DNA from 3 places in the Kitasatospora sp. NPDC094016 genome. Region 2 is predicted to be linked to each of the others. Evidence: riboswitches for the same ligand, from Rfam matches in the RefSeq annotation. Region 2 holds a riboswitch; each other region holds the start of a gene.
What was found. A riboswitch is a leader RNA that binds a small molecule or an ion and turns the genes downstream of it on or off. The one in region 2 is predicted to bind cobalamin.
Positions count from the first base shown of each region.

Region 1: another riboswitch for cobalamin. It lies ahead of nicT (Nickel transporter NicT); the one in region 2 lies ahead of ABT015_RS02175 (CoA-acylating methylmalonate-semialdehyde dehydrogenase).
Region 3: another riboswitch for cobalamin. It lies ahead of ABT015_RS14400 (ABC transporter substrate-binding protein); the one in region 2 lies ahead of ABT015_RS02175 (CoA-acylating methylmalonate-semialdehyde dehydrogenase).

Region 1 covers NZ_JBEOUK010000006.1:40,062-49,563, forward strand. Annotated here, with positions in the region: gene ABT015_RS08065 (M24 family metallopeptidase) at 1-832, opposite strand, end outside; gene rpmF (50S ribosomal protein L32) at 923-1,096, opposite strand; gene rpsR (30S ribosomal protein S18) at 1,135-1,371, opposite strand; gene ABT015_RS08080 (CobW family GTP-binding protein) at 1,384-2,550, opposite strand; gene rpsN (30S ribosomal protein S14) at 2,556-2,861, opposite strand; gene rpmB (50S ribosomal protein L28) at 2,861-3,097, opposite strand; gene rpmG (50S ribosomal protein L33) at 3,223-3,387, shown strand; gene nicT (Nickel transporter NicT) at 3,500-4,615, opposite strand; cobalamin riboswitch at 4,646-4,859, opposite strand; gene ABT015_RS08105 (ArsR/SmtB family transcription factor) at 4,941-5,324, shown strand; gene ABT015_RS08110 (Fpg/Nei family DNA glycosylase) at 5,344-6,153, opposite strand; gene ABT015_RS08115 (AAA family ATPase) at 6,235-7,038, opposite strand; gene aroQ (type II 3-dehydroquinate dehydratase) at 7,118-7,546, opposite strand; gene aroB (3-dehydroquinate synthase) at 7,555-8,664, opposite strand; gene ABT015_RS08130 (shikimate kinase) at 8,657-9,178, opposite strand; gene aroC (chorismate synthase) at 9,175-9,502, opposite strand, start outside.
Region 2 covers NZ_JBEOUK010000002.1:65,467-74,968, forward strand. Annotated here, with positions in the region: gene ABT015_RS02140 (ABC transporter substrate-binding protein) at 1-696, shown strand, start outside; gene ABT015_RS02145 (ABC transporter permease) at 693-1,691, shown strand; gene ABT015_RS02150 (ABC transporter permease) at 1,688-2,539, shown strand; gene ABT015_RS02155 (ABC transporter ATP-binding protein) at 2,536-3,999, shown strand; gene ABT015_RS02160 (MarR family winged helix-turn-helix transcriptional regulator) at 4,003-4,530, opposite strand; gene ABT015_RS02165 (M48 family metalloprotease) at 4,726-5,673, opposite strand; gene ABT015_RS02170 (BlaI/MecI/CopY family transcriptional regulator) at 5,664-6,116, opposite strand; cobalamin riboswitch at 6,385-6,557, shown strand; gene ABT015_RS02175 (CoA-acylating methylmalonate-semialdehyde dehydrogenase) at 6,775-8,274, shown strand; gene ABT015_RS02180 (acyl-CoA dehydrogenase family protein) at 8,282-9,421, shown strand; gene ABT015_RS02185 (enoyl-CoA hydratase/isomerase family protein) at 9,421-9,502, shown strand, end outside.
Region 3 covers NZ_JBEOUK010000012.1:104,191-113,692, reverse strand. Annotated here, with positions in the region: gene ABT015_RS14425 (ATP-binding cassette domain-containing protein) at 81-1,133, shown strand; gene ABT015_RS14420 (alpha/beta fold hydrolase) at 1,662-2,387, shown strand; gene ABT015_RS14415 ((2Fe-2S) ferredoxin domain-containing protein) at 2,465-3,208, opposite strand; gene ABT015_RS14410 (ABC transporter ATP-binding protein) at 3,205-4,023, opposite strand; gene ABT015_RS14405 (FecCD family ABC transporter permease) at 4,020-5,099, opposite strand; gene ABT015_RS14400 (ABC transporter substrate-binding protein) at 5,096-6,040, opposite strand; cobalamin riboswitch at 6,163-6,367, opposite strand; gene tkt (transketolase) at 6,805-9,033, shown strand; gene ABT015_RS14390 (siderophore-interacting protein) at 9,346-9,502, shown strand, end outside.

The DNA.
Region 1 (9,502 bases), on a different contig from region 2:
GGTCGGGCACGTACTGCTCCACGCCCGGTCCGAGCGCCTCCCGGCCGGCCCGCTGGGCCCGGAACACCAGCCGGTGCAGTTCCACCTGCCAGGGCGCGGGGGCCGCGCCGATCACGAAGGTCCGGGCGGTGGAGACGCCGTAGCCCCGGTACTGGGCGCCCATCACCACGGTGAGGAAGTCGCCCTCCTCCACCCGGCGGTCGGTCGGCTGGTGGGCGGGCTGGCCGGAGTGGCTGCCGGTGCCGACGGACACCGGGTAGGCCGCCCGGTCCGCGCCGTGGTCGATCATCCGGCGTTCCAGCTCCATCGCCAGGTGCCGTTCGGTGCGGCCGACCAGGATCGACTCCAGCAGCTCGCCGAGCGCCTGGTCGGCGATCTCGGCGGCGATCCGCAGGTCGGCGATCTCGTGCTCGTCCTTGACCACCCGCAGCCGCTCGACCACCTGCCCCAGGTCGGCCAGCCGGGCCCCCTCCGCCAGGCTCGCCACCGCGCGGTGGCGGCTGACGGTCAGGTCGTGCTCCTCCACCGCCAGGTCCGCCACGCCCAGTCGCGCGGCGGCGGCGGTCGCCGCCAGGGCGGTGTCCGCCGCGGCAGCCACCGGTACCTGGGTGACGTCCGGCGCGATCAGGTGCTCCCCGGTGTCGTCCGCCGGCAGATCGTCGGGCACCGCCAGCAGCACCCGCTCCCGGGTCAGCAGCAGCGTCGCCCCGCAGGGGGCGCAGCCCGTCAGATACCGCACGTTCGCCGCCCGGGTGATCAGCGCCGCATCGGCCCCGGCCGCACTGCAGTGCTCCCTCACCCGCTCCCGCCGACCCGCGTACGCATCAGACATGCGTCGAGCCTACGAACCCCCACTCCGATCCGCCCGCCGAGCACCCCCGACAGGGCGCGCCCCCGCCACCGCACGCCCCCTCCGTGGTCGCTACGCCCCCTCCGGGTCGATCAGGCCGCGGCGGTAGGCGGGGACCAGGTTCTGGGGGACGAGCAGTTCGCGGCCGTTGAGGGTGATCGGGACGAGCTTCGGGGCCTTGCCCTTCCACTGGGCCCGGCGGTGCCGGGTGTTGCTGCGGGACGTCTTGCGCTTGGGGACGGCCATCGGGGGCTCCTTGTCGGGTGGTGACGGTGGTGTGGTGGCTATCGGGTGGTGCCGGCGGCGTACGGGAGGAGGGCCGTCTCACGGGCGTTCTTGACGGCCCTGGCCACGGCGCGCTGCTGCTGGACGGTGAGCCGGGTGACGCGGCGGCTCCGGATCTTGCCGCGGTCGGAGACGAAGCGCCGCAGCAGGTCGGTGTCCTTGTAGTCGATGTACTCGATGCCGGCCGCGAACAGCGGGTTCGGCCGGGCCTTGGGCGGGTTCGGTCGCTTACGCACAGTGACAACTCCTCAGTGAACGGGGTCGAGCAGGTCCCGGAAGGCGTCCGGCAGGGCCTTCCAGCCGGGTTCGCCGGCGGCGAGTTCGGCGTCGGTGAGCAGACAGGAGTCGAGCAGCCCGGTGACGCCGTCGACGTCCAGGCCCTCCGCGGTGAAGCTGAGCTGCTGCACCCGGTCGCCGTGCAGCGGGTGCCAGTCGAGGGCGGCGGCGGCCCGGCGGGCGGGCGGGTAGAGCTCCCAGGCGGCGTCGGGCAGGGAGGTGAGCCAGGGCCCGCACTCCTCGACGGCGAGGTTGGCCCCGGCGGCGTCCCAGGCGAGCATCAGGTCGGGCCGGTTGGCCAGCCAGAAGCGGCCGCGGCTGCGCTGGGCGGCGGGGACGAGCAGCTCCAGCGCCCGGTGCAGCCGCTCGGGGTGCAGCGGGCGGCGGCGCTCCCAGACCAGCGTGGTGACGCCGGCCTCGTCGCTCTCCTGCGGGAGCAGCGCGATCGCCGGGTTGACCCGGTCCCGGGCGGCGGCGACGTCGAAGCCGCCGAGGGCGGCCCGGGTGAGCGCGCCGGTGCCGAGCCGGACGACCCGGGCGGTGGGGTGGAGCTGGCGGAGCAGCGCGAGCCCGGGCGTGTGCGCCGTCGCGCGCGGGACGGCGAGGGTGGTGGCGTACTCGACCTGGTGGGCGAGCGCCTCCGCGCGGGTCCGCTGGTCCTGGCGGGCGGTGTGCTCGCCGTGCTCCACCAGGTCGTCGGAGACGGAGAGCTCGCCGACCAGCCGGTCCGGGTCGACGGCCGTGACCACGCCCGCGAGTTCGACGGCGTCCTCCAGGTGGCGGCCGTCCGCCTCTCCCCCGGCGATCACCTCGACGGCCGGGTGCGGGTCGCTGCCGCCCCACAGTTCGACGATCGCGAGCCCGTACCGGCCCTCGTCGGCGATCCGCAGCAGTCGCGGCAGCAGGTCCTCGCGCAGGGCGCAGCAGGGGCAGTCGTTCACCAGCGGGACGTCGGCGGCGTCGAACCCGCCTCCCGCGTCGCGCAGTTCACGGCGGACGACGCCCTGCGAGGCCTCCCGCAGGTCGTGGTGGAGGACCACCGCGCCCACCCCGGCCACCGCCAACTCCCGGACGGCGGCGCGGCGTTCGTCGGCGTGCAGTCCGGCCACGACCACCACGGGCAGTTTGATCCCGTCCACGCCGCTCACCAGCTGGCCTTGCGGACGCCGGGCAGGTGGCCGGCGTGGGCGTGGACGCGGAGGTTGACCCGGGAGAGGCCGAAGGCGCGCAGGTAGCCGCGGGGGCGGCCGTCGACGGCGTCGCGGTTGCGGATCCGGGTGGCGCTGGCGTCGCGGGGCTGGCGGGCGAGTTCGGCCTGGGCGGCGGCGCGTTCGGCGGGGGCCGTGCCGGGACTGGCGATGATCCGCTTGAGCTCGGCGCGGCGCTCGGCGTACCGGGCCACGACGGCACGGCGCTGCTCGTTCTTGGCGATCTTGCTCTGCTTGGCCATCAGACCTTCCCCCCTCGGGCGCGGATGCGGGCGACGGCGGCCTCGATGCCGATCGTGTCGATGGTGCGGATGCCCTTGGCGCTGAGGGTGAGCCGGACGTACCGGCCCTCGCCGGGCAGCCAGTAGCGCTTGTGCTGGATGTTGGGGTCGAAGCGGCGGCGGGTGCGGCGGTGCGAGTGCGAGATCGCGTTGCCGAATCCGGGCCGACGGCCGGTGAGTTGGCAGTGGGCGGACATGGGTGCTCCCTGGCGTCCGGGAATGGGCAGGACGGAGCTCACGTTACACCAGATGAAAATGACTTCCATTTCGGTGTACGGTTTCGCCCCGACCCCGAACACCCCGCCAACCCGGGAGGACACCCATGGCCCGCAGCGAACTGCGCCCCGTCATCAAGCTCCGCTCCACCGTCGGCACCGGCTACACGTACGTGACCCGCAAGAACCGCCGCAACGACCCGGACCGGATGGTCCTGCGCAAGTACGACCCGGTCGCGCGCCGGCACGTCGACTTCCGCGAAGAGCGCTGAACCCCGCCCGCCCGACGACCGGCACCGACCCGCGGCGACGGAACGGCGCCTCCCCCGGGATCCCGGGGGAGGCGCCGTCGCCGCCCGCTGCCGTCGCCGGTCGCAGTCGTCGCTACTCGGCGGCCGCCCAGCGCTTCTCCACCCGGGCCAGCTTCCAGTAGGCGATCGCCGCGGCCCAGACCACCACGAACAGCCCGGCGATCGCGTAGCCGACGTTGTCCAGCGAGATGCCCGCGATCCAGCCGGTGACCGGGTCGGTCAGATCGAGCTTCTCGTGCAGCACGCCGACCAGTTCGATGGTGCCGATGACGAAGGCCACCGCGATCGACAGCCCGGTGATCGTCAGGTTGTAGTAGACCTTCCGGACCGGGTTGGCGAAGGCCCACTGGTACGCGAAGTTCATGAAAGTCCCGTCCAGGGTGTCGAACAGGCTCATCCCGGCCGCGAACAGCAGCGGCAGGCAGACGATCGCGTACCAGGGCAGCCCGGCCGCCGCGCCCGACCCGGCCATCACCATCAGGGTGACCTCGGTCGCGGTGTCGAAGCCCAGCCCCAGCACCATGCCCACCGGGAACATCTGCCCGGGCCGGGTGATCGACCGGGTCGCCCGGTTCAGCACCCGGGCCATGAAGCCGCGCGAGTTGAGGTGCTCCTCCAACTGCGCCTCGTCGTACGACCCGGCCCGCATCGCCCGGAACACCTTGAGTATGCCGAGCAGCGCGGCCAGGTTGAGCGCGCCGATCAGGTAGAGGAACGCGCCGGAGGCCGTCGTGCCGACCATCCCGAGCCATTTGTGGGTGGTCGAGTCGTCGTCCATCAGCGTGCTGGCCAGCTGCGCGCCGCCCGCCACCAGGGCGGCCATCAGCACCACCATCGAGGAGTGCCCGAGGGCGAACCAGAAGCCGACCGAGACCGGCCGCTTGCCGTCCGCCATCAGCTTGCGGGTGGTGTTGTCGATCACCGCGATGTGGTCGGCGTCGAAGGCGTGCCGCATGCCGAGGGTGTACGCGGTGATCCCCAGGCCCACCCCGAAGACCTGGGTGCCGACCGCGTAGTTGTGGGGCGCGACCAGGAGGACGAGCGTCCCGAAGGCCACCACGTGCATGGCCAGGATCACCCCCATCAGCCCGGCCGTGCGAACGGTGTCCTCGCGCTTCCAGCGGAACGTGGGCAGCGCGGACGGTGTCGCCGGCGCCTCGGCAGTCGCGGCGGTTTCGGGCAGGGTCATTCGGGTCACGCTCCAGCACCTCGTGGAAACACTTCGTGAGATGCCGTGGCCGGTCTCCTGGCTTACGGGGGTCCCGTACCCGCCTTCCCAGGTGCGCGAGGCTCCCAGTGGCGTCGTGGGTACGGACGTCTCTCCATCGTCGACGATCACGATGGCCCGATCACAGTGGCGAGGGCCGCTCCGGACTGGGATCCCTGAGGATCCGTCACCGGTCTTCCCGAGCACCACGGCGGGGAACACCGTAGGGGCCAGGACCCACCCTTGCAAGGCTGCGCACCTGCGCAGGTGTCCAGGATCACAGGCCCCCTGCTGCAACAATGTGCGCATGCATCTCGTACCGGCCGACCGCGCGGGCCACCGCACCATCGACGGACACCGGGTCTGCGAGGCCATCGCCGCGATCGGCGACCCCGCGCACGTCCGCACCTGGGCCGAGCGGTTCTCCCTGCTCGCCGACCCCGGGCGGCTCGCCCTCCTGCTCGCCCTCCACCGGGCCGGCCCGCTCGCCGTCTCCGACCTCGCCGTGGCCACCGGCATGCGCGACCCCGCCGTGTCCCAGGCCCTGCGGCTGCTCCGCACCGCGGGCGTGGTGACCGGGGACAAGGACGGGCGGGTCGTGCGCTACCAGCTCGTGGACGAGTCCCTGCGCCCCCTCCTCGACGCGTGCGCCGCCGCCGAACACCACGAGCCCGGCGCGGCCTTCGGCTGACCGGCCGGGCAGGGCCTGGTCAGGCCGCCTGGCAGGCGGGGCACCAGAAGAGGTTGCGTGCGGCGTGCTGTTCCGTCCGGACGTCGGTGCCGCAGACCAGGCAGGGCATCGCGGCCCGCCGGTAGACGTACACCTCGCCGCCGTGGTCGTCGACGCGCGGCGGTCGGCCCATCGCCTCGGGGGTGTGCTCGGGCCGGACGGTGTCGATCCGGCCCGCACCGACGCCCTCGTGCATCAGGGCGACCAGGTCGGCCCAGATCGCGTCCCACTCGCCCCGGGTGAGGTCGCGGCCGGCGCGGTGCGGGTTGATCCCGTGGCGGAACAGCACCTCGGCCCGGTAGACGTTGCCCACCCCGGCCAGCACCTTCTGGTCCATCAGCAGCGCGGCGACGGTCGTCCGGCTGGCCGATATCCGGCGCCAGGCGGCCTGCGGGTCGGCGTCGGCCCGCAGCGGGTCGGGGCCCAGCCGGGCGGCGACGGCGGCCTTCTCCGCGCCGGTGACCAGCGCGCAGGTGTTGGGGCCGCGCAGGTCGGCGTAGCCGTCGTCGTTGGCCAGCCGCAGCCGGACCAGGCCGACCGGCTCGGGCGCGGGCCCGGTACCGAAGGCGAAGCCGCCGTAGAGGCCGAGGTGGACGTGCACCCAGCCGCCCTCCTCGAAGCCGAGGAACAGGTGCTTGCCGACGGCTTCGGCCGCGGTGAGCAGCTGCCCGTCGATGGCCTTGGCCTCGTCGGCGAACCGGCCCTGCGGGCTGGACACCTCGACCGGGCGGCCGCCGAAGGCCTTCCGGTTCTCGGCGGCGAGGCGGTGGATGATGTGGCCTTCCGGCACGGGCGTCAGCTCCCCCGGGGTGGTTCGATCAGGACCCGCCCATCATCGCAGTCGGCACCGACACCACCGGATCGTCGCGGGTCAGCGCACCGGCATGCCCATCAGCCGGGCCAGGATGACGCGGTCCAGCTCGGCGGCGGTGCCGGCCACGTCCAGGTACGAGTTGTCGATGATCGGCAGCCCGGAGTTGTACCAGCCGGCCATCCGGCCGTGGATCCGCGCCACCTCCTCGTCGCCGAGCCGCCGGGTGCCGCCGCGCCGGGCGTTGCGGTGCAGCACGGAGTCCAGGCTGGGCAGCAGCACGACCGGGATCATGCCGGGACCGATGTGCCGCTTCCAGCCGCCGAGGCCGATGGCCGGGCGGTCCGGGAAGACGGCGTCGTCGATGATGCAGGAGATGCCGTTGGCGAGGTAGTTGCGGCAGGCGAAGCCGCAGGTGCGGCGGGCCAGCCGGTACTGCGCCTCGGAGGCGTTGTTCCAGCCGGACTGCGGGTTGGCGAAGCCGGACTGCACCCACTCGCGGACGTCGTCCAGGCTGATGTGCGCGGTCGGGCTGGGCCGGCGCTCGGCCCAGTACCGGGCGACGGTGGTCTTGCCCGCCCCGGCCGGGCCGATCAGCAGGACGGCGATCGGGCTGGTGGGCGCGTGCCGCTGCGGCGGGTGGGCGGGGAGTTGCACGGGCGCGCCGGAGGGCAGCACGAAGTGCCCGGTGGCCCCGGCGGAGGCCGGCGCACCGGGCGCGGGTGCGACCGGAGCGGGCGCGGGAACAGGAGCCGGAGCGGGCGGCACCGGCGGCGGCGCGGCGGCCCCCGACGGCTGCGGCCCCGGCGGAGCGGCGGGACGCGGCGGGACGTGCCCACCCCCGGCGTACTGCGTCACGGTCACCTCCCGACACCTCTCAGCGGGGAGACTACACGGCGGCCCGGCGGCGGGCACAGTCCGCCGCCGGGCCGCTGACCAGGCGTCAGCGCGTGGTGAGTTGCTCGGCCAGGGCGCGCAGGGCCAGCTCGTACGAGCCGAGCCCGAATCCCGCGATCGTGCCGGAGGCCACCGCGGCGATCACCGAGGTGTGCCGGAAGGCCTCCCGGGCGTACGGGTTGGAGATGTGCACCTCGATCAGCGGTGCGGTGCGCTGCGAGGCGGCGTCCCGCATCGCGTACGAGTAGTGCGTGAACGCCCCCGGGTTGATCACCACGGGCACCTTGCCGTCGGCCGCCTCGTGCAGCCACTCCACCATCTGCTGCTCGGAGTTGGTCTCGTGCACCTCGACCTCGAAGCCGAACTCCTGGCCGAGCGCGGTGCAGCGCTCGACCAGCCCGGCGTAGGAGGTGGCGCCGTAGACGTCCGGCTCGCGGCTGCCGAGCCGCCCGAGGTTGGGGCCGTTGAGCACCATGACCCTGGTCACGCCGAGACCTCCGCGTAGGCGGCGACCAGCAGGGACGGGTCGGGGCCCTCCAGGACGGAGGTCTTGCCGAGGCCGTCCAGGACGATGAAGCGGATCAGGTCGCCGCGCGACTTCTTGTCGATCTTCATGGCGTCCAGCAGCTTCGGCCAGGCGTCCGCCTGGTAGCGCAGCGGCAGGCCGACGGAGGCCAGCACGGTGCGGTGCCGGTCGGCCGTCTCGTCGTCCAACCGGCCGGCCAGGCGGCCGAGTTCGGCGGCGAAGACCATGCCGATGGAGATCGCGGCGCCGTGCCGCCACTTGTAGCGCTCGTTGCGCTCGATGGCGTGGCCGAGGGTGTGGCCGTAGTTGAGGATCTCGCGCCGGCCGGACTCCTTGAGGTCCCCGGAGACCACGTCGGCCTTGACCTGGATGGCGCGGCGGATCAGCTCGACGGTGTGCGGGCCGTCCGGGGTCTTGGCGCCCTCCGGGTCGGCCTCGATCAGGTCGAGGATGGCCGGGTCCGCGATGAACCCGCACTTGATGACCTCGGCGAGGCCGGAGACGTAGTCGTGCTTGGGCACGGTCGCCAGGGTGTCGAGGTCGGCCAGCACGCCCACCGGCGGGTGGAAGGCGCCGACCATGTTCTTGCCCTCGGCGATGTTGATGCCGGTCTTGCCGCCGACGGCCGCGTCGACCATGCCGAGCAGCGTGGTGGGCATGGAGATCCAGCGGACGCCGCGCAGCCAGGTGGCGGCGACGAAGCCCGCCAGGTCGGTGGTGGCGCCGCCACCGAGGCCGACGACGACGTCGCTGCGGGTGAAGCCGGTCTGCCCGAGCACCGACCAGCAGTACGCGGCGACCTCGGCGCTCTTGGCGTCCTCGGCGTTGGGCACCTGGAGCGCGATCGCCTCGTAGCCCTCGCCGAGCAGGTCCTCGCGGATGGCGTCGGCGGTGGCGGCCAGCGCCTCGGGGTGGATGATCGCGACCCGCTTGGCCCCTCTTGTCCCCAGACTGGGGGGACTGATCAGCGCCGACAGCTCACCGAGCAGCTGGTGCCCGATCAGCACGTCGTACGGGTCGTGGCCGGCGCTGCCGCCGACGTGAATCCTGACGATGGGGTCAGTCATGGGGGGTCTTCAGCTCCAGTGCTTCCAGTACGGCGTCCGCGACCTGCTCGGGGGTGCGGCCGGCGGTGTCGACGACGGCGGTGGCCACTTCCAGGTAGAGGGGCCGGCGGGCCTCCATCAGCTCGCGCCAGCGGGCCCGCGGGTTGATGGCCAGCAGCGGGCGCGGGGCGTCCAGGCCGACCCGCTTGACCGCGTCCGCCAGCGGGACCTCCAGGAAGACGACCGGCAGCTCGCGCAGCAGGGCGCGGGTGGCCTCGGCCATCACCGCGCCGCCGCCGAGCGCCAGGACGCCGTCGTGCTCCGTGGCGCCCGTGCGCACGGCCCGGACCTCCAGCTCGCGGAAGTGCGGCTCGCCCTCGTCGACGAAGATCTCCGGGATGGGCTTGCCGGCCAGCGCCTCGATGTCGGCGTCGGTGTCCCGGAAGCCGACGCCCAGACGCTCGGCCAGGGCCCGCCCGACGGTGGACTTGCCACTGCCGGGCGGGCCGACCAGCACAACGACCGGAACGGTCATCGGATGATCAGGTTGTCGAGGTAGCCCTGCACGTTGCGGCGGGTCTCAGAGACGTGGTCACCGCCGAACTTCTCGTTCACCGCGTCGGCCAGCACCAGCGCGACCATCGCCTCGGCGACGATCCCGGCGGCCGGCACGGCGCAGACGTCCGAGCGCTGGTGGTGCGCCTTGGCCGGCTCACCGGTGCGCACGTCCAGGGTCTGCAGCGCCCGCGGCACGGTGGCGATCGGCTTCATGGCGGCCCGCACCCGCAGCACCTCGCCGGTGGTCAGGCCGCCCTCGGTGCCGCCGGAGCGGCCGGAGGTGCGCTTGACGCCCTCGGGG
Region 2 (9,502 bases):
CGCACCGCCGACGGCCCGTTCGCCGACGCACGGGTGCGCGAGGCCCTGAAGCTGGCGGTCGACCGCGACGCCATGGTCAAGCAGGTCCTCTCCGGCTACGGCAGCGTCGCCAACGACATCCTCGGCACCGGAGACCCCGCCTTCGCCAAGGACATACCGCAGCGGGGGCGCGACCTCGCCAAGGCCAGGCAGCTGCTCTCCGACGCCGGGTTCGACACCTCCCGGACCTACGACCTGATCACCACCGAGGACGTCTCCGGCCTCGCCGAGTCCGCGACCCTCTTCGCCACCCAGGTCCGCGAGGCCGGCGTGAAGATCAACGTCGTGAAGCAGGACTCCAAGACCTTCTGGGACGCCACCTGGCTCAAGGCGCCGCTCTACACGACGTACTGGGGCACCAACGACTCGGTCGTCTTCTTCGCCTCCAAGACGATGCTCTCCGACGCCGGCCAGAACGAGTCCGCCTTCAAGGACCCCGCATTCGACGAGGCCTACCGCACGGCCATGGGCACCGCCGACGCCGCCGCGCGCGACAAACTGCTGCACCGGCTCCAGGAGATCGAGTTCGCCCGGTCCGGCTACCTGCTGTGGGGCATGGCCGACGGCATCGACCTCGCCGGAGCCGCCGTGCGCGACCTGCCCAGGCTTCCCGGCTACGGCCGCGTCCAGCTCGAGAAGACCTGGCTGGCGCGTTGACCACGCTTCAGCCGGCCGGCGCCCGCGCGCCGCAGGGCGTCCCGGCCCGCATCCTCCCCGGTGCGGGCCGGGTCGCCCGTCAGGCGGCCCGGCGCCTGGCCCTGCTCGCCGTCCTGCTCGCCGGCGTCTTCGCCGCCGTCGAGCTGCTCCCGGGCGACGCCGCCGGCGCGACCGCCGAGCGCGGGGTCACCGCCGCCGACCTCGCCGCCCGCCGCAGCGCCCTCGGGCTCGACCGCCCGGTGGCCGAACGCTTCTGGGACTGGATGACCGGCCTGCCCACCGGCGACCTCGGCGTCACCGCGCGCGGCCAGCACGTCACCGACATCCTCGCCGGCCCCTTCCCCAACACCCTGCTCCTGGGCACCCTCGCCCTCGCCCTGAGCACCATCGGCGCCCTCGCGCTCGGGAGCCGGGCCGCGCTGCGCCCCGGCGGACGCACCGACCGCGCCATCGACGCCGCCTCCACCGCCGCGTTCGCCCTCCCGGAGTTCGTCGTCTCCGTCGCTCTCCTGCTCCTGCTGTCCCAGTGGACCGGCTGGCTGCCCGCCGTCACCCTCACCGGCCCCGACGGAGCCCCGGAGTCCTGGACCATGCTCGTCCTGCCGGTGCTCTCGCTGGCCATCCCCCAGATCGGCTGGAACACCCGCATCGTGCGCGGCGCGCTCGCCGACCAGGCCGCGCTGCCGCACGTCCAGGCCGCCGTCCTCGACGGCCTCGCGCGCCGACGCATCCTCAGTCACCACATGCTCCCCGGCGCCCTGTCCGCCATCGCCGTCGGCATCGCCACCTCCGCCGGCATGCTGCTGGGCGGCACCGTCGTCGTCGAGACCCTCTTCAACTACCCCGGCATCGGCGCCGTCCTGGCCGGGGCCATCGCCGACCGCGACACCCCGCTCGTCGCCGGAGTCGTGGCCGCGGCAGGCGCCGCCATCAGCCTGCTCCTGCTGCTGGCCGACCTCATCCGCACCACCGCCCTCGGAGAGGAGCGCCGATGACCGCCGATGCCCCGACCGCAGCGGCCCCCGCGCCCGCCACCCGGCGAAGCAGGCGCGTGCTCGTCCGCGCCGTGCCCGCGCTCCTGCTCGTCCTCCTCGCCCTCGCCGGACCGCTCCTCGCCCCGCACCCCATCGACACCCCCGTCACCTTCCCCTACGCCGAAGCCGGCGGCGACGCGCCGCTCGGCGGTGACCAGCTCGGCCGCGACGTCCTCAGCCGCCTGCTGACCGGCGGCGCGCCCCTGATCGCCACCGCCGTGGCCATCGCCCTGGTCGTCACGGCGGCGGCCACCGTCCTCGGCATCCTCGCCGTCCTGCGGCCCCGGCTCGGCCGGTGGATCGAACGCGCCGCCGACCTGACGATCCTCCTGCCCTCCGTCCTCGCCATCATGCTCATCGCCCTGGCCTGGCCCGCCGGGGGACGCCTGGCCGTCGCGGCCGCCGCCACCCTCCTGGGCATTCCCTACGCGGTGCGCATCGTCGCCGCGGCAGCCGCCCCCATCGCCGCCACCGGCTACGTCGAGGCCGCGGCCGTCGGCGGCGAACGTCTGTGGCACCTGACGGTCCGCGAGGTACTGCCCAACCTGCGCTCCACCCTCCTCGCCCTGTTCGGCCTGCGCTTCGTCGAAGGCGTCTACATCGTCTCGGTCGCCGCCTTCCTCCAGCTCGGCCCCCAACCCCCGGAAGCCGACTGGGCGTTGATGATCCGCGAGAACGCCGCCGGGATCACCCTCAACCCCTGGGCGGTCGGCGCGCCGTGCCTGGCCATCGGGCTGCTCGCCATCAGTGTCAACCTCGCCGCCGAAGCCCTCGCCCCCGCCCGGCCGACCCCGGAGACCCCGCTGTGAGCACCGCCGCCCCCGCCGCCCGCGCCACGGGCCTGTCCATCACCCTCGCGGACACGCCCCTGCTCACCGACGCCACCCTCACCCTCACCCCGGGCCGCGTCACCGCCATCACCGGCCCCTCCGGCGCCGGCAAGACCACCCTCCTGCGCGCCCTCGTCGGAGCCCTCCCGCCGGGCGCCCGCGTCACCACCGGCACCCTCGACGTCCTCGGCCACGACATCCTCGCCCTCCCGCCCGAGGACCTGCGCCGCCTCCGCCGCCACCAGCTCGCCTTCGTCGGCCAGGACCCCGGCTCGGACCTCAACCCGCGCATGCGCGTCGACCGCCTCCTGACCGAGACCGCCGCCGACCGCCGCCGGACCTCCGTACCCGACCTGCTGCGCGCGGTCCGCCTGCCGGTCGGCGAGCGCCTCGAACACCGCCGCCCCGCGGGCCTGTCCGGCGGTCAGCAGCGGCGTGTCGCGCTTGCCCGCGCCCTCGCCCGACGGCCCGAGATCCTCCTCCTCGACGAACCCACCGCCGGCCTCGATGCGGCGCTGCGCGACGACATCGCCGACCTGCTGCGCGAGATCGCCGACTCCGACGGCCTCGCCATCGCCCTCACCAGCCACGACCCCGACTTCGTCGCCCGCTGCGCGGACGACGTTCTGGCCCTGGGGCCCGACCGCCCTGCCGCAGTCCCGGCCGGGGCTGCGCCGGCAACGGGCGCGCAGGCCGCGCGCGTTCGTACCCGGGCCGCCGAGATGCCGCCCGTCGTGGAGGTGAAGGCGCTCAGCGCCGGCATCGGTACGGCCCGCACCCGCCACCGCGTCTTCGCCGCCGTCGACCTCGTCCTGATGCCCGGCACGCTGACCGGGATCACCGGCCCGTCCGGATGCGGCAAGACCACGCTGCTCCGCACCCTGGCCGGCCTTCACCGGCCCGAGTCCGGCAGCGTCATCCTCCACGGCGAGCACCTGGCCCCGTCCTACCGGCGCCGCAGCCGCGACCAGCGCCGCCGCATCCAGCTCGTCCCCCAGAACCCGCTCGGCGCCCTCAACCCGGCCCACACCGTCGGTGCCACCCTCACCCGGCCGCTGAAGCTGCACTTCGGCCTTCCCGCCGCCCGGTGCGAGGAGCGCGTCGCCGACCTGCTCACCGCCGTCGGCCTGCCCCCGCACCACGCGACCCGCCACCCCCACGAACTCTCCGGGGGCCAACGCCAGCGCGTCTCCCTCGCCCGCGCCCTGGCCGCCGAACCCGACGTCCTGCTCTGCGACGAGGTCACCTCCGCCCTCGACACCGACACCGCCGCCGCGCTCATGGAACTCCTCGACGACCTGCGCACCAGCCGGGGCCTGGCGGTGGTCCTCGTCAGCCATGACCTCCCCCTCGTCACCGGCCGCGCCGACCACGTCCTGCCTCTCGCGGGCCCCCACCCCGCACCGCTCACGGCGCAGCACCCCGCGGGCATCCGCTGACCCCTACTCGGCGACCCACCGTCGGCGCTGTCCGCCGATGAGCTCCCGCTCGGGGCCCGGCCGCGAGGGTGTGCGGCGCCCCGCGCCGCGGGCAGCCGCCGTGCACACCCGCCGCAGCAGGGAGTTGAGTTCGGTGCGCTGGCCCTTCGTCAACGAGGCGAGCAGGTCGCCCTGTACGGCGGATGCGTCGTCGTGCAGCACGTCCAGCGCGGCTTGTCCGGCCGGGGTGATCGTCAGCACCTCCTGCCGCCCGCCGATCTGGACGACCATGGAGTGCACCAGGCCTGCCGACAGGAGGTCGTCCAGTGCCCGGGCGGAGTCGGTCTCGGGTGCGGCGGCGTGCTCGGCGAGGTCACGGCGCCCGTGCGGCCCCAGCCGGGAGAGGGTGGACAGCAGCGCCTGGTGGGCCGGGCCCAGTCCCCTCGCGTCGAGCCGGTCGGCGAGCAGCCGGTCGACCGCCCGGCCGGCCGTCGACAGGAGGTAGACGGTCTGTTCGAAGGGGCTCGTCGAGCCCGTCCTCCCGTCGTACACACCAGGTCCAATCGTCCGGTGGCCGCCGTGTTCTCGGGTCGGGGCCGTGGTGGCGGCACCGCGCGGGGGTGCCGAGCCCGGAGGCCGGGGTGGACACGGCCTCCGAATCGCCGGCGGGCGGCTGCGCCAAGGCCCGCGCGGGTAAGCCGAGCCTCACGATACCCGGACCCGCACGGTTGGTCTACATCGATGTCGTCAGACCGTGCCGTGAGCCCTCAAGGTCCGGGCCGCGTACTCGACGTACTCGTGCAGCCCGTAGGCCAGGGCCAGGCCGAGCAGGGCCGCGACCGTGACGGCGGCGACCAGGGCGACGGCGGCGTGCGCCCTGCGGCCGGTCGGGCGGGCGGGTTCGGGGCCCAGGAGGGCCTGGACGCGCTGGGGCACGGGGCCGGTGTTCACGGACAGCAGGGGCCCGGCGCCCCGGTGGGCGGCCGGCGATCCGGCCAGGGCCGCCCGGGCGATGGCGGTCGCGGCGGTGCGCCGGTCGGCGACCGCGGCGGCGGCCCGCTCGTCGGCCCAGCGTTCCAGGTGGTAGTCGAGGTCGGCCCGCAGCCGGGCCAGCGCCGGGTGTACGGCGGCGGCGAGGTCGGCGGCGACGGACAGCAGGTGGTGGCGCCCGCGCAGGTGGGCGCGCTCGTGGGCGAGGAGCACCGCGCGCTCCGCCGGGCCCAGCGCGCTCAGCATGCCGGTCGAGACGACGACGCGGCCGGGGCGCCCCCGGTGGCCGGGCAGGGCGAAGGCCTCGGCCTCCTTGCCCGCGACCACGAGCAGGTCGCCGTCGCTCGTGGCATCGGCGGTCAGGCCCCAGGCGCGGGCGAGGAGCACGCGGTGCCCGCGCCACCGCAGCGTCAGCCGTACCGCCTGGACGGCCAGCGCGGCCCCGGCGGCGCAGGACACCGGCACCACGGCCGGCCACCGGGCGACGACGTCGGACAGCGGCAGGTGTTCCAGGCCTGCCAGGAACGGGACGTGGAACAGCCCGACGAGTGCCGCGACGGTGCCGCCCGCCAGCAGGGCGGCCGCGCCCGTGAGCGCGAGCGAGGCCTCGCGCGGGGGGAGCAGCAGAGCCAGGCGGCGGGCGGCGGGCGCCGCGGCCCAGGGGAGCAGCAGGGCCAGGGCGACGACCACCAGGATCAGGCCCATGCGTCGTCCTCGGGCTCGGGCCTGCCGGAGTCCGTCGCGGTCGCGGCCTCGGCAGCGGCATCGGTCTGGGCCTCGGCCTCGGCATCGAGGAGCAGACGGCGCAGGACGTCCTCGTCGTCCTCGGACAGGGAGGAGACGAACCGCTTCAGCACGAGGTCCCGCTGAGGCTCCTTCTCCAACTCCCGGCGCATACGCCCGGCCGCCAGCCCGGCGGCGTCCTCCACCGGGGCGTAGGCGAAGGACCGCGCGGGGCGGCTGCGGACCAGGGTCCCCTTCTCGTGCAGGCGGGTGAGGATCGTCGCCACGGTGGTGCGGGCCAGCCCGTGGTCCAGCGCCGCCTTGACCTGCTGGGCGGTCAGCGGCTCGCCGGCCGCCCACAACACCGCCAGCACGTCCGCGACCAGCTCCCCGTGCGGACGCCTGGCGTCCCGACCGTCCCTCACATCGTTCTCCCTGTCCCGACACTCCCGGCAGACACACCCCCGGCGCCGACAGCGGTCGGCAGTCGAGGCCCACCCGCGCTGGTATGGCGAGGATGGGCTCGGCCTGTGTTGCTTAGGTGTGCCTCAGCTAACTTTACGGGCTCGTGGCCCCGCGCTGCCGGGCGCCCGATCGCGGACCCCGTCCGGTCGCGTGTCGCTCGGCGCGGTGGAAAGCCGGTGGCGCAACGCGCGTGCGGGCCTCTGGACTTACTAGGACGTCCAACTATATGGTCGATGGCAGGTCCGCGGTGTCAGGGAAGCCGGTGTGAGTCCGGCACGGTCCCGCCACTGTGACCGGGGAGTTCGTCCTCGCAGACGAAGGCTACTGGCAGCCAGCCGGGAAGGCCTGGGGGCGTGCGGTGATCCGGGAGTCAGGATACCGGCCGCGGGTGTTCCGTGTTTTCCACGAGGATGGAGACGACACGCATGACCCCGGGCTGCTCCCGCTCCACTGCCGCTCCTGGTTGTCCCGTGCCCACGGCCGCCGGGGCGTCCACGCCCTGACGTTCCGTTCCGCCGCCGCACGCCCGTGCCGCGGGGCGCACCACCGTGTGCCCGCGGACCCGCGGCGGCCTCCGATCCTCCTCCTCTCCCCACCCCTGTCGAGAGAAGGAACCCGATGGTCCGAGAACTGACCCACTTCGTCGCCGGCAAGCCCACCGCCGGCACCTCCGGTCGCTTCGGCGACGTGTACGACCCCAACACCGGCCGGGTGCAGGCCCGGGTGCCGCTGGCGAGCCGGGCCGAGGTCGAGGCGGTGATCGCCGACGCCGCGCAGGCCCAGCCCGCGTGGGCGGCCTGGAACCCGCAGCGGCGGGCCCGCGTCCTGCTGCGCTTCCTCCAGCTCGTCGAGCAGGAGAAGGAGGAACTGGCCCGGCTGCTGTCCGCCGAGCACGGCAAGACCGTGGCCGACGCCCACGGGGACATCCAGCGCGGCCTGGAGGTCGTCGAGTTCGCCGCCGGCATCCCGCACCTGCTGAAGGGCGAGTTCAGCGACAACGCGGGCACCGGCATCGACGTGTACTCGATGCGCCAGCCGCTCGGCGTGGTCGCGGGCGTCACGCCGTTCAACTTCCCGGCGATGATCCCGCTCTGGAAGGCCGCACCCGCCCTCGCCTGCGGCAACGCCTTCGTCCTCAAGCCCTCGGAGCGCGACCCCTCGGTGCCGCTGCGCCTGGCCGAGCTGTTCCTGGAGGCCGGGCTGCCGCCGGGCGTGCTGAACGTGGTCAACGGCGGCAAGGAGGCCGTGGACACCCTGCTGGAGGACCCGCGGGTGCAGGCGGTCGGGTTCGTCGGCTCCACGCCGATCGCCCAGTACGTCTACGCCACCGCCGCCGCGCACGGGAAGCGGGCGCAGTGCTTCGGCGGCGCCAAGAACCACCTGATCGTGATGCCGGACGCCGACCTCGACCAGGCCGCGGACGCCCTGATCGGCGCCGGCTACGGCTCGGCCGGCGAGCGCTGCATGGCGATCTCGGTGGCCGTCCCGGTGGGGGAGGAGACCGCCGACGCCCTGGTGGCCAAACTGGTCGAGCGGATCGCCGCGCTGAAGGTCGGACGCTCGGACGACCCGGCGGCGGACTTCGGCCCGCTGGTCGGCGCCGACGCGCTGGAGCGGGTCCGCGGCTACCTGGACCTCGGGGTCGAGGAGGGCGCCGAACTCGTGGTCGACGGGCGGGACTTCCGGCTGGAGGGGCACGAGGGCGGCTACTTCCTCGGCGCCTCGCTGTTCGACCGGGTGACTCCCGACATGCGGATCTACCGGGAGGAGATCTTCGGCCCCGTCCTGACCGTGCTCCGCGCCGCCGACTACGAGGAGGCGCTGCGCCTGCCCAGCGAGCACGAGTTCGGCAACGGCGTGGCCATCTACACCCGGGACGGCGACACGGCACGGGACTTCGCGCGCCGGGTGAACACCGGCATGGTCGGCGTCAACGTGCCGATCCCCGTGCCGGTCGCGTACCACACCTTCGGCGGCTGGAAGCGCTCCGGGTTCGGCGACCTCAACCAGCACGGGCCGGACTCGATCCGCTTCTACACCCGCACCCGCACCGTCACCTCGCGCTGGCCCTCCGGGGTCAAGGAGGGCGCGAGCTTCACCATCCCGACGATGGGCTGAGGGCGTCGTGCACGACCTCACAGAGGACCAGCTCGCCATCGCGGCGACCACCCGGGCCTTCGCCCGCGAACACCTGGCGCCAAACGCGGTCGCGTGGGACCAGGCCAAGCACTTCCCGGTGGACGTGCTGCGCAAGGCGGCGGACGTCGGCCTGGCCGGCGTCTACGTCCGCGAGGAGTCCGGCGGCTCCGGACTCACCCGCGCCGACGGCGTGCTCGTGTTCGAGGCGCTGGCCACCGGCTGCCCGTCCATCGCCGCCTACCTGTCCATCCACAACATGGTCGCCTGGATGATCGACCGCTACGGCGACGACGCCCAGCGCACCCGGTGGCTGCCGGGTCTCAGCGCCATGGCGACCCCCGCCAGCTACTGCCTCACCGAGCCCGGCGCGGGCTCGGACGCGGCGGCACTGACCACCCGGGCCCGCCAGGACGGGGACCACTGGGTCCTCGACGGCGTCAAGCAGTTCATCTCAGGTGCCGGCGTCTCCCGGATCTACCTGGTGATGGCCCGCACCGGCGGGCCGGGGGCCGGCGGGGTGTCCGCGTTCGTCGTCGAACGCGAGGACGCCGGCGTCTCGTTCGGGCCCGACGAGAAGAAGATGGGGTGGAACGCCCAGCCCACCCGCCAGGTGCTCCTGGACGGCGTCCGGCTCCCGGCCGACCGCCTCCTCGGAGCCGAGGGCGAGGGCTTCCGGATCGCCATGAACGGGCTGAACGGCGGCCGGCTCGGCATCGCCGCCTGCTCCCTCGGCGGAGCGCAGGACGCCCTGGAGCGGGCCACCGGCTACCTGGCGGACCGCGAGGCGTTCGGCGCCCGGCTCCTGCACGCCCAGGCGCTGCAGTTCCGGCTCGCCGACATGGCCACGGAGCTGGAGGCGGCCAGGTCGCTGCTCTGGCGGGCCGCCTCGGCCCTTGACCGGGGGGACCCGAGGGCCCCGGAGCTGTGCGCGATGGCCAAGCGGCACGCCACCGACACCGGCTTCGAGGTCGCCAACCAGGCGCTCCAACTGCACGGCGGCTACGGCTACCTGGCCGAGTACGGCATCGAGAAGATCGTCCGCGACCTACGGGTGCACCAGATCCTGGAAGGAACCAACGAGATCATGCGCGTCATCGTCGCCCGCGGCCTGATCGGGGCCGCGTGATGGCCGGGACCGACCTCGACGAGGTCCTGGTCCACCGCGAGGGCCGGGCGGGCCTGATCGTCCTCAACCGCCCCGCGGCCC
Region 3 (9,502 bases), on a different contig from region 2:
CACGACGGGCGCCCCGGAGGGATCCTGCCAGTGTCGGCCGTCAGGTGGTTCCCGGCCGGTTCCAGGAGAAGGAGGGGCGCATGAGGGCGGCCATCCGGGCCGAGGGCCTGGTGAAGGACTTCGGTGACGTACGGGCCCTGGACGGGGTCGACCTGGACGTGCCGGAGGGGACGGTGCTGGGCCTGCTCGGCCCCAACGGCGCCGGCAAGAGCACCACGGTACGGGTGCTCACCACCCTGGTGCGGCCCGACGCGGGCAGCGCCCACGTGGCGGGGGTCGACGTGCTCAAGCACCCCGGCCGGGTTCGCAGCCTGCTGGGCCTCTGCGGCCAGTACGCGGCGGTCGACGAGTACCTCACCGGCCGGGAGAACCTCCAGATGGTCGGCGAGCTCTACCAGATGCGGACCAGGGACGCCAAGGCGCGCGCCCGGGAACTGCTGGAGTGGTTCGACCTCGCCGAGGCGGCCGACCGGCTGACCAGGACCTACTCCGGTGGCATGCGCCGCCGGCTCGACCTGGCGGCCGCGCTGGTGGTGCGACCCCCGGTGATGTTCCTCGATGAGCCCACCACCGGTCTGGACCCGCGCAACCGGCTGGCGCTGTGGGAGGTCGTCGAGATGCTGGCGACGGAGGGCACCACCCTGCTGCTCACCACCCAGTACCTGGAGGAGGCCGACCGGCTGGCGCACGACATCGTCGTGGTCGACCACGGCCGGGTGATCGCACGCGGCTCCGCCGACGACCTCAAGACCAGGACCGGCGGCGAGCGGGTGGAGGTGGTGGTCCACGACCGCGAGCAGATCGGTGCGGCCGTCACGGCGCTCACCCCGTACGGTGGGGGCCCGCTCAGCGTGGAGCAGCACACCCGGCGGATCCTCGTGCCGGTGGGCGGGGGCGCCCGGGTGCTCGCCGACGTCATCCGCGAGCTGGACGGGCTGGGCGTCCTCATCGATGACATCGGCCTGCGCAGGCCCACCCTCGACGACGTCTTCCTCTTCCTCACCGGCCACGCGGCCGAGGAGAACGACGCGGGAAAGCCGCCTCGGACGGCTTCCGGGGCCGGGCGGCGCCGGTGGACACGGAACGCCCAGGGGAATTCCCGGTGGGGGCTTCGGCGCCCCCGCCAGAAGTAGCGACCGGGCGGGCGACCACGTCCGGAAGGTCGCGCGAGTTGTGGCATTGCCGGCCGGCGGTGCTGGCACACCGGCCCGAGCGTTCCCGAGGCCGCTCGGGGTGCGGGCTGAACCTGCCGACCGGCAGGTAGCGATCGATCATCGTCCAATGACCGTCCGTGAGTTGCCGACGCGTCACAGCCCACCGTCAGGATCCGGTGCGCCGTCGGGGCCGGGGTGCCGAGGACCGGGCCGATCCGTGCCGAGCTTGCGGTCCCGCCGCAGTTCTCAGACCCGGGCTTCGACGGCGGCCGCGGTGCGATGAGTTCACCGGCGGCCTTCTCGTAGAACCGCGGTGGCCAGAGCAGTGCCGTCGGCCGTACCGAGCGCAGCACGTCCCGGTAGTCCTCGATGGGGCAGTACGTGACCACCGGCCGGGTGAGCAGCGGCGCCGAGAAGTGCCCTGTTGCCTGTACCTCGTCGGGTGCAGCAGCATGTCTTTCGTGTCCGGACAGTACCGGGGCGCGAAAGAGGAAAGGGCTCTCACTCATGTCCACATTCCTTCTGATACACGGTAGTTGGCACAGCGGGCGCTGCTGGGAGCGGGTGGTGCCGCTGCTGGAGGCGTACGGGCACCGGGTGTTCGCGCCGTCCCTGACCGGCTGCGGGGACAAGGCGCACCTGCTCGGACCGGAGGTGGGACTCGACACGTACGTCGACGACGTGGTCGGGCTGGTCGCCGAGCAGGACCTCGACGACGTCGTCCTCGTCGGCCACAGCTACGCGGGGCTGGTGATCTCCTCCGTGGCCAACCGGATCCCGGAGCGCATCGCACACCTCGTCTACCTCGACGCGCTGGTCCCGCAGGACGGCGAGTCCGCGGTCGACGTCCAACCCGTGGGGCGGCGGATGATCGAGCTCGCCGAGAAGTCCGAGAGCGGCTGGCGCGTCCCCCCGGTGCCCGAGCTGCCCGCGCCCCTCGGCCTGTTCGGCGTCACGGACCCGGCGGACGTGGCCTGGCTGCGCGAGACGCTCACGGACCAGACGGTGCGCTGCCTTCGGCAACCCGTGCGACTGGACAACCCGGCGGCGGACGCGATCCCGCGCACGCACATCCACAACGTCGGCCCCACGCCGCCGGGCATCACCCGCCGCCCCGTCCCCCCGGTCCAGCCCAACGGCTCTGCCGCGCAGGTCTGGGAGCTGCTGACCGGCCACGACTGCATGATCACCATGCCGAGGGAACTGAGTGAACTGCTCCTCAAGCTCGCCTGAGCAGCACATCGTCGACCTGAGGTGATCTCGGTCTGCGTAGCGGGGTACGGGCTCAGGCCTGAGCCTCGTGGTCGCGATCAGTCGTCGTGGTGGTCCGCCTGCTCCTTCCTGTGCCGGGGGAGTCGGTGGGACTCGACCGGTCGTCCGCCGGCGAGGTGCTCGGTGACGATGCGGCCGGCGACAGCCGGGTCGACCTTCCCGTACCAGACGTCGTCCGGCTGCACGCTGGCGACGGGGGCCTGGTTGCAGGGGAACTGGCACCCCGTCTGGGTGACGAGCACGTCGTCGTCGCCGAGGCCGTGCTCGGTCAGTTTCTGCACCAGGGCGCGTAGTCCCTCCTCCGCGCCCTTGGCCGCGCAACGCGGGCCGCGGCACACCAGGACCTGGTGCCGGTGGCCGGGGACGTCCTCCCAGGCCGCGGACGTGAGGCCGGGCTCCTTGCCGGTGATGGCCTTCGTCACCGCGGCCACCGCGGGGACCGCGTCCGGTGCGTCGGCGAGGCGGGTCGCGACGAGGAGTTCGGGGCGGTGGCCCGCGCGCTCGCGCCACCAGTGCGCCGCGATCCGCCGCAGCCAGGACTGGGCCGGGCCGGAGGCCGCGAGGCGGACGCCGATCACGACCACGGTCTCGGCGCCCGCGTTGGCCAGCCTGGTCAGCTCGGCCGATAGGGAGGGGTCTGCCTGCTGCAGGAACGCGATCGAGGCCTGGTGCGACGCCGCTGTCCGGAGGAGTTCGTCACGACGGACGGCTTCCCCGATCGACATGCCGACCAGGAGCGTGGCACTGCGGCGGGCGAGCGCGCCCGGGACGGGGAGGGTCATGGTGTTGTCCCTTCGGGGAGCAGTCCGTTCCACCGGATGTGCGGTCTGTCGTGCCGGGGGTGTCGTTCCACGGTGACGTCGACGCCGTAGACGTGCGCGATCGTCGGCGAGGTGAGCACGTCCGAGCTGGGCCCGTGGGCGACCAGCCGGCCGTCGAGCAGGACGGCGACCTCGTCGCAGTAGGCGGCGGCGAGTTCGAGGTCGTGCAGCGCGGCTACCGTGGTGACGCCCAGCCCGCGTACGGTGTCGAGGAAGCCGAGTTGGTGGCGTAGGTCGAGGTGGTTGGTGGGCTCGTCGAGCAGGAGCACGCCGGGCTCCTGCACCAGTGCCCGCGCGAGCTGGACCCGCTGCCGCTCGCCACCCGACAGCGTCGGCCAGGACCGGTCGAGCAGGTGGCCGACGTCGGCCGCGGCAACGGCATCGGCGAACACGGATCGCTCGTGGGCGTCGGTGGCGGAGTTCGCCGGCACGGGCCAGCGGCTGCGGTGCGGTGTGCGTCCGAGCTCGATGACCTGACGGACCGGCAGCGACAGCCGGGTGTCCGCCTGCTGCTCCATGAAGGCCACCTGCCGTGCTCGTCGGCGGGCCGTGAGTGCGTGGAGATCCTCTCCGTCCAGGAGGACGCGTCCCTCGCTCGGCCGGGTCAGTCCGGCGACCGCGCGCAGCAAGGTGGTCTTCCCGGCGCCGTTGGGCCCGAGCAGGCCGGTGATCCGGCCGGGGGCGAACGCGAGCGAGACCGCGTCCAGCAGGGTGGCTCCGCCGATGCGCACTCGAAGTCCCTGCGCGCGCAGCTCGGCGGGGGGCGTCACCGTCACTGCCCCCTCCCGTCGGCCCGCCCCTGGCGCCACAGCAGCCAGGCGAAGAAGGGCGCTCCGAGTCCGGCCGTGATGACGCCGACGGGGATCTCCCGGTCGGGGAGGACCGAGCGCGCCACGATGTCGCTGCCCACCAGGAGGGACGCGCCCACCAGTGCCGACACGGGCAGCAGGAGGGCGTGGCGCGGGCCGCAGACGAGCCGGACGACATGCGGTACGACCAGGCCGAGGAACCCGATGACGCCGGTGTGGGCGACCAGGCACGCGGTCACCAGGGCGGCGGTGGCGACGAGGACCCAGCGGGTGCGCTCGACGTGGACGCCGAGGGAGCGGGCGGCGGTCTCGCCGAACGCGAAGGCGTCCAGGTCGCGGGCCGAGGAGGCCAGGACCGTGACACCGGCCAGCGCGACCGCGGTCAGGAAGACGGCGGTGGGCCACCGCACGCCGGCGACCGAGCCCAGCGTCCACTCCATGACACCGCGCGCCGCGTTGCGGTCCCCGAGGACCATCACCACGAACGAGGTGTAGGCCCCGCACATCTGTCCCACCGCGATGCCGGCGAGCACGGTCCGGGTGGTCGGTAGCGATCGGGTGCGGGCGCCGGCCAGTGCCAGGACGACGACGGCGGCGAGCAGGGCGCCGGCGAAGGCCGCCGTCGCGACCGCGCCGGTGCCCACGGCGCCGGACACGCCGACGCCGAGGACGATCACGGTGACCGCGCCGGCGGCGGCTCCGTCGGAGATCCCGAGCAGGAAGGGATCGGCCAGGTCGTTGCCGGTCAGCGTCTGCAGCACCGCGCCGCAGACCGCGAGGCCCGCGCCGGTGGCGGCCGCTCCCAGGACCCGGGGCAGCCGCAGCTGCCAGACGATCTGGTCGTCCAGCAGCGTGACGTTCGGGTCGCCCAGCCCGAGACGGCGCAGGACGACGTCGATCACCGTCCGGACCGGTTCGTGTTGCGAGCCCACGGCCAGGCCGAGGAGCACGGTGGCCAGGAGCAGGGCCGCACCGACGGCCAGGGCCGCCGTCGCGCGGCCCTGACCGGAGCGCCGCGCGACGGGGTGGGGCGCGGTGGTCATGAACCCGGGTGCAGTTGGCCCAGTCCCGCGGACACCTTGGCGGCGCCGTCGGCGAGCAGCACACCGGGAGTCGACTCCGAGAACGGCACCACCACGAAGGCCTTGCGCTGCACGGCGGTGAGCTTGCTCAGCACCGGGTCGTTCTCCAAGTAGTCGATCTTGGACTGGGCCGTGTCCCAGCCGGCGTCCGCGAGCACGATGGCGTCCGGGTCCGCCGCGACGACCTTCTCCCAGCTCACGTTCTGCCAGCCACCGGGCAGGTCCGCGAAGACGTTGCGGGCGCCGACGGCGTCGAGCACGAGTTGAGGTCCGCCGTGGCCGGCGCCGACGAACGGCGCCTTGGTGTCCGAGTCGAACCACAGGACCTTCAGGTCCTTGCCCGCGGCCGTCGCCGTCAACTGGGCCAGCTGCTGCTCCTGCTGCTGCCGGATCGCGGTGGCCCGCTCCGTGACACCGAAGACCTTGGCGACGTCGTTCAGTTCGCCCCACACCGCCTGCCAGGTCGTCGGCGCCACCTGGCTCTTGTCCGAGCAGCCGAACGGGGACAGGTACGACGGGATGCCCTGGCCGCGCAGTTCCTCCCGGGTGCCCGCGACCTTGTCGGTGAACGCGCTGGAGTAGGAGGCGTACAGGAAGTCGGGACGGGCCGCGAGGAGCTTCTCCTTCGTCGGGTAGTCCTTGGAGAGCACCGGGACGGAGTCGTAGGCCGCCTTCCACTTCTCCGGGACGGAGTCGTCGAGGTAGGCGGTACCGGCCATGCGGGACTGCAGGCCGAGGGCCAGGGCCACTTCGGTGGCGCCCTGGTTGAGCGTCACCAGCCGGTCGGGCGGCGCGCCGACCGTGACGGTGGTCCCGCAGTTGTCGACGCTGACCGGCGCGGCAGTTCCGGTCGTCCCGCCGGACGTGGCGGGCGCGGGGGCGCCCGTGCAGGCTCCGAGCATGCCGACGAACAGGACGGCCGCGACCGCCCGGCCGACACGTATCGGACCTGTGGGACGTACGGAACATATGGAACGGAACGGATGCGGCAGACCGCTGGGCACGTGTTCTCCAAAACCCTCGTGGAACATGTAGCGCCGTGGCCGGTCTCCTGGCTTCCGCATCGACACGCCGCGGCCGACCTTCCCGGACGGCTCTTCCAGCCCGCCCAGTGGCCCTGACCGCTGGAAAAGCCGGTCAGCGAGGGCCGCGGAACTCCGCGGCAACAGTGGCGAGGGCCGCACCGGACTCAGACCGGTTTCCCGTACACCACGGCGATGGAAAGGTATCAGGCGTGGTCAGGTCGGTGCTGGCCAGCCCGAGGGCTGATCGTCTGGACCGTTCCCGGGGTTGCGGGAGGGATCGGCCACGGGGCCCGGCCGGGGGTCTCAGGTGCGGGCGGAGACGTGGACGGTCGTCGGCGTCGAGCGGATCGAGCACGCCGTCACCGACCCTGCTCGGCGGCGGAGGCACCGTGCCGTCGAAGGGGGGCCCGCGCACGCCCTCCCGCGGACCTGCGACGGGTGGTCAGGGGTGTGTTTCCCCACTTCGGGGGCAAGCGACGAGGCGGAGCGGCTCACCGAAAGGGTGTGTCGTGCCGGACAGCGCGCCACCCCTGGGCATAGTTCGTACATCACCAGCAACCACGCGGGCGACGGCCCGGCGGTCGTGCCCGCCCAGTGCCGCAGGAACGATGGACGACAAGCCGAGACGAAGGAGCAACGGCATGGCGAACGACCAGAACGACGCTACCGCGCGGCGCGACGAATCCCTCGCGGATCCGGTGGCAGGGCGGGCAGGGTGGGACGAGGTCGACGCGCGGGCGGTGGACACCGTGCGGCTGCTGGCCGCCGACGCGGTGCAGAAGGTCGGCAACGGCCATCCGGGCACCGCGATGAGCCTGGCCCCACTGGCGTACCTGCTGTTCCAGAACGTCATGCGCCACGACCCCGGCGACGACCGGTGGCTGGGACGGGACCGCTTCGTGCTCTCCTGCGGCCACTCCAGCCTGACCCTCTACATCCAGCTCTACCTGGCCGGCTACGGCCTGGAACTCTCGGACCTGCAGGCCTACCGGACCTGGGACTCCGCCACCCCCGGGCACCCCGAACACCGGCACACCCCCGGCGTGGAGATGACCACCGGCCCGCTGGGCCAAGGCCTGGCCAGCGCGGTGGGCATGGCGATGGCCGCCCGCCGCGAACGCGGTCTCCTCGACCCGGACGCCGAAGCGGGCACCAGCCCCTTCGACCATCACGTCTACGTGATCGCCTCCGACGGAGACCTGATGGAGGGCGTCACCGGCGAGGCCGCCTCCCTGGCAGGGCACCAGGAACTCGGCGACCTCATCGTCTTCTACGACTCCAACCACATCTCCATCGAGGACGACACCGACATCTCCTTCAGCGAGGACGTCCCGGCCCGCTACGCCGCCTACGGCTGGCACGTGCAGACCGTGGACTGGACGCGCACCGGCCGCTACGTCGAGGACGTCGACGCGCTCCTGGCGGCCACCCGCGCCGCCCGGCAGGAGACCGGCCGCCCTTCGCTGATCATGCTGCGCACCGTGATCGGCTGGCCCGCCCCGACCAAGCAGGACAGCGGCAAGGCCCACGGATCCGCGCTGGGCGAGGACGAGGTCGCCGCCACCAAACGGCTGCTGGGCTTCGACCCCGAAGAGCACTTCGTCGTCGAGGAGGACGTCCTGGGCCGCACACGCGAGGCCGCCGACCGCGGTCGGCAGGTGCACGCCGAGTGGGACGAGAGGTTAGCGGCCTGGCGCACGGCGAACCCCGAGCGCGCCGTCCTGCTGGACCGACTGCGGGAGCAGCGGCTGCCCGACGGCTGGGCGGACGTCCTGCCGACCTTTCCCCCCGACGCCAAGGGCATGGCCACCCGCGCCGCCTCGGGCGAGGTCCTCACCGCGCTGGCCCCGGTCCTGCCCGAGCTGTGGGGCGGCTCCGCCGACCTGGCCGGCAGCAACAACACCACCATGGTCGGCCAGCCGTCCTTCGTCCCGACCGGCCGCCAGACAAAGAACTGGAAGGGCGGCCCCTACGGGCGCACCCTGCACTTCGGCATCCGTGAACACGCCATGGGCGCGATCCTCAACGGCATCGCCCTGCAGGGCCTGACCCGCCCCTACGGCGGCACGTTCCTGACCTTCTCCGACTACATGCGCCCCGCCGTCCGGCTGGCCGCCCTGATGCGACTGCCGGTCACGTACGTCTGGACCCACGACTCCATCGGCCTGGGCGAGGACGGCCCCACCCACCAGCCCGTCGAACACCTGGCCGCACTGCGGGCCATCCCCGGTCTGGACGTCGTGCGCCCAGCCGACGCCAACGAAACCACCGCGTGCTGGCGCACCGTCCTCGAACACGGCGACCGCCCGGCCGGACTGGTCCTCAGTCGCCAGAACCTGCCTGTCCTCGACCGCGACAGCGGCGAGTTCGCCCCCGCACGGGAAGCGGCTCGGGGCGGGTACGTCCTGGCCGAGGCTCCGGGCGGCGCGACGCCGGACGTCATCCTCATCGCGACGGGCTCCGAGGTGCACCTCGCCCTGGAGGCCCGCACCCTGCTGGCGGCCGGGGGACTCGCGGTGCGGGTGGTGTCGATGCCCTGCCGGGAGTGGTTCGCCGCCCAGCCCCAGGACTACCAGGACCAGGTCCTGCCCCCGTACGTACGGGCCCGGGTGAGCGTCGAGGCCGCCATCGGACAGGGCTGGCGGGAGATGGTGGGCGACGCCGGACGGATCGTCAGCCTGGAGCACTACGGCGCGTCCGCCGACTACCAGCGCCTGTACACCGAGTTCGGCATCACCCCCCAGGCGATCGCCGCAGCCGCCCGCGACAGCGTCCTCGACACCCGGCGGGCACCGCGTCCCGGCGGCCACCGGCAGACCTCCACCCCGACCGCAGGTGGCACCGGGGACATCAGTCGCTCCGACACTTGAACGGTGGGCAGGAGGCCGATGTCCGCTTCGCGCGGCCCGGCACCGTCGGCACGCTCCTGGTGATCAGAGTGTCGTGGGGCTGGTGGCGGTGGCCGCCGAGACGTCGCCGAAGCCGGCCGGCAGACCGGTCAGGGCGGCATCCGCAGGTCCTTGCCGCGTCCGCGACCCGCGCCAGGGCTGCCAGGGCTGTGGCGTACCCGGTCGTGGGCGGAATGGGGATCGGCTGCCGTCCCTGGGCCGAGCATCGCCCCAAGGGTGCTAACTTAGGCAAGCCTAACCGAGAAGCGCGACCACACAGCCCAGGGGGGCACCATGGCAGACCAACCGACCCGCCGGACACCGCAGGCCCGCGAAGCACAGGTGCTGCGCACCGAGCGGATCACACCGCACATGGTGCGCCTGGTCCTCGGCGGTGCGGGGTTGGAGGACTTCGACGCCACCGAGTTCACCGACCACTACGTCAAGGTGC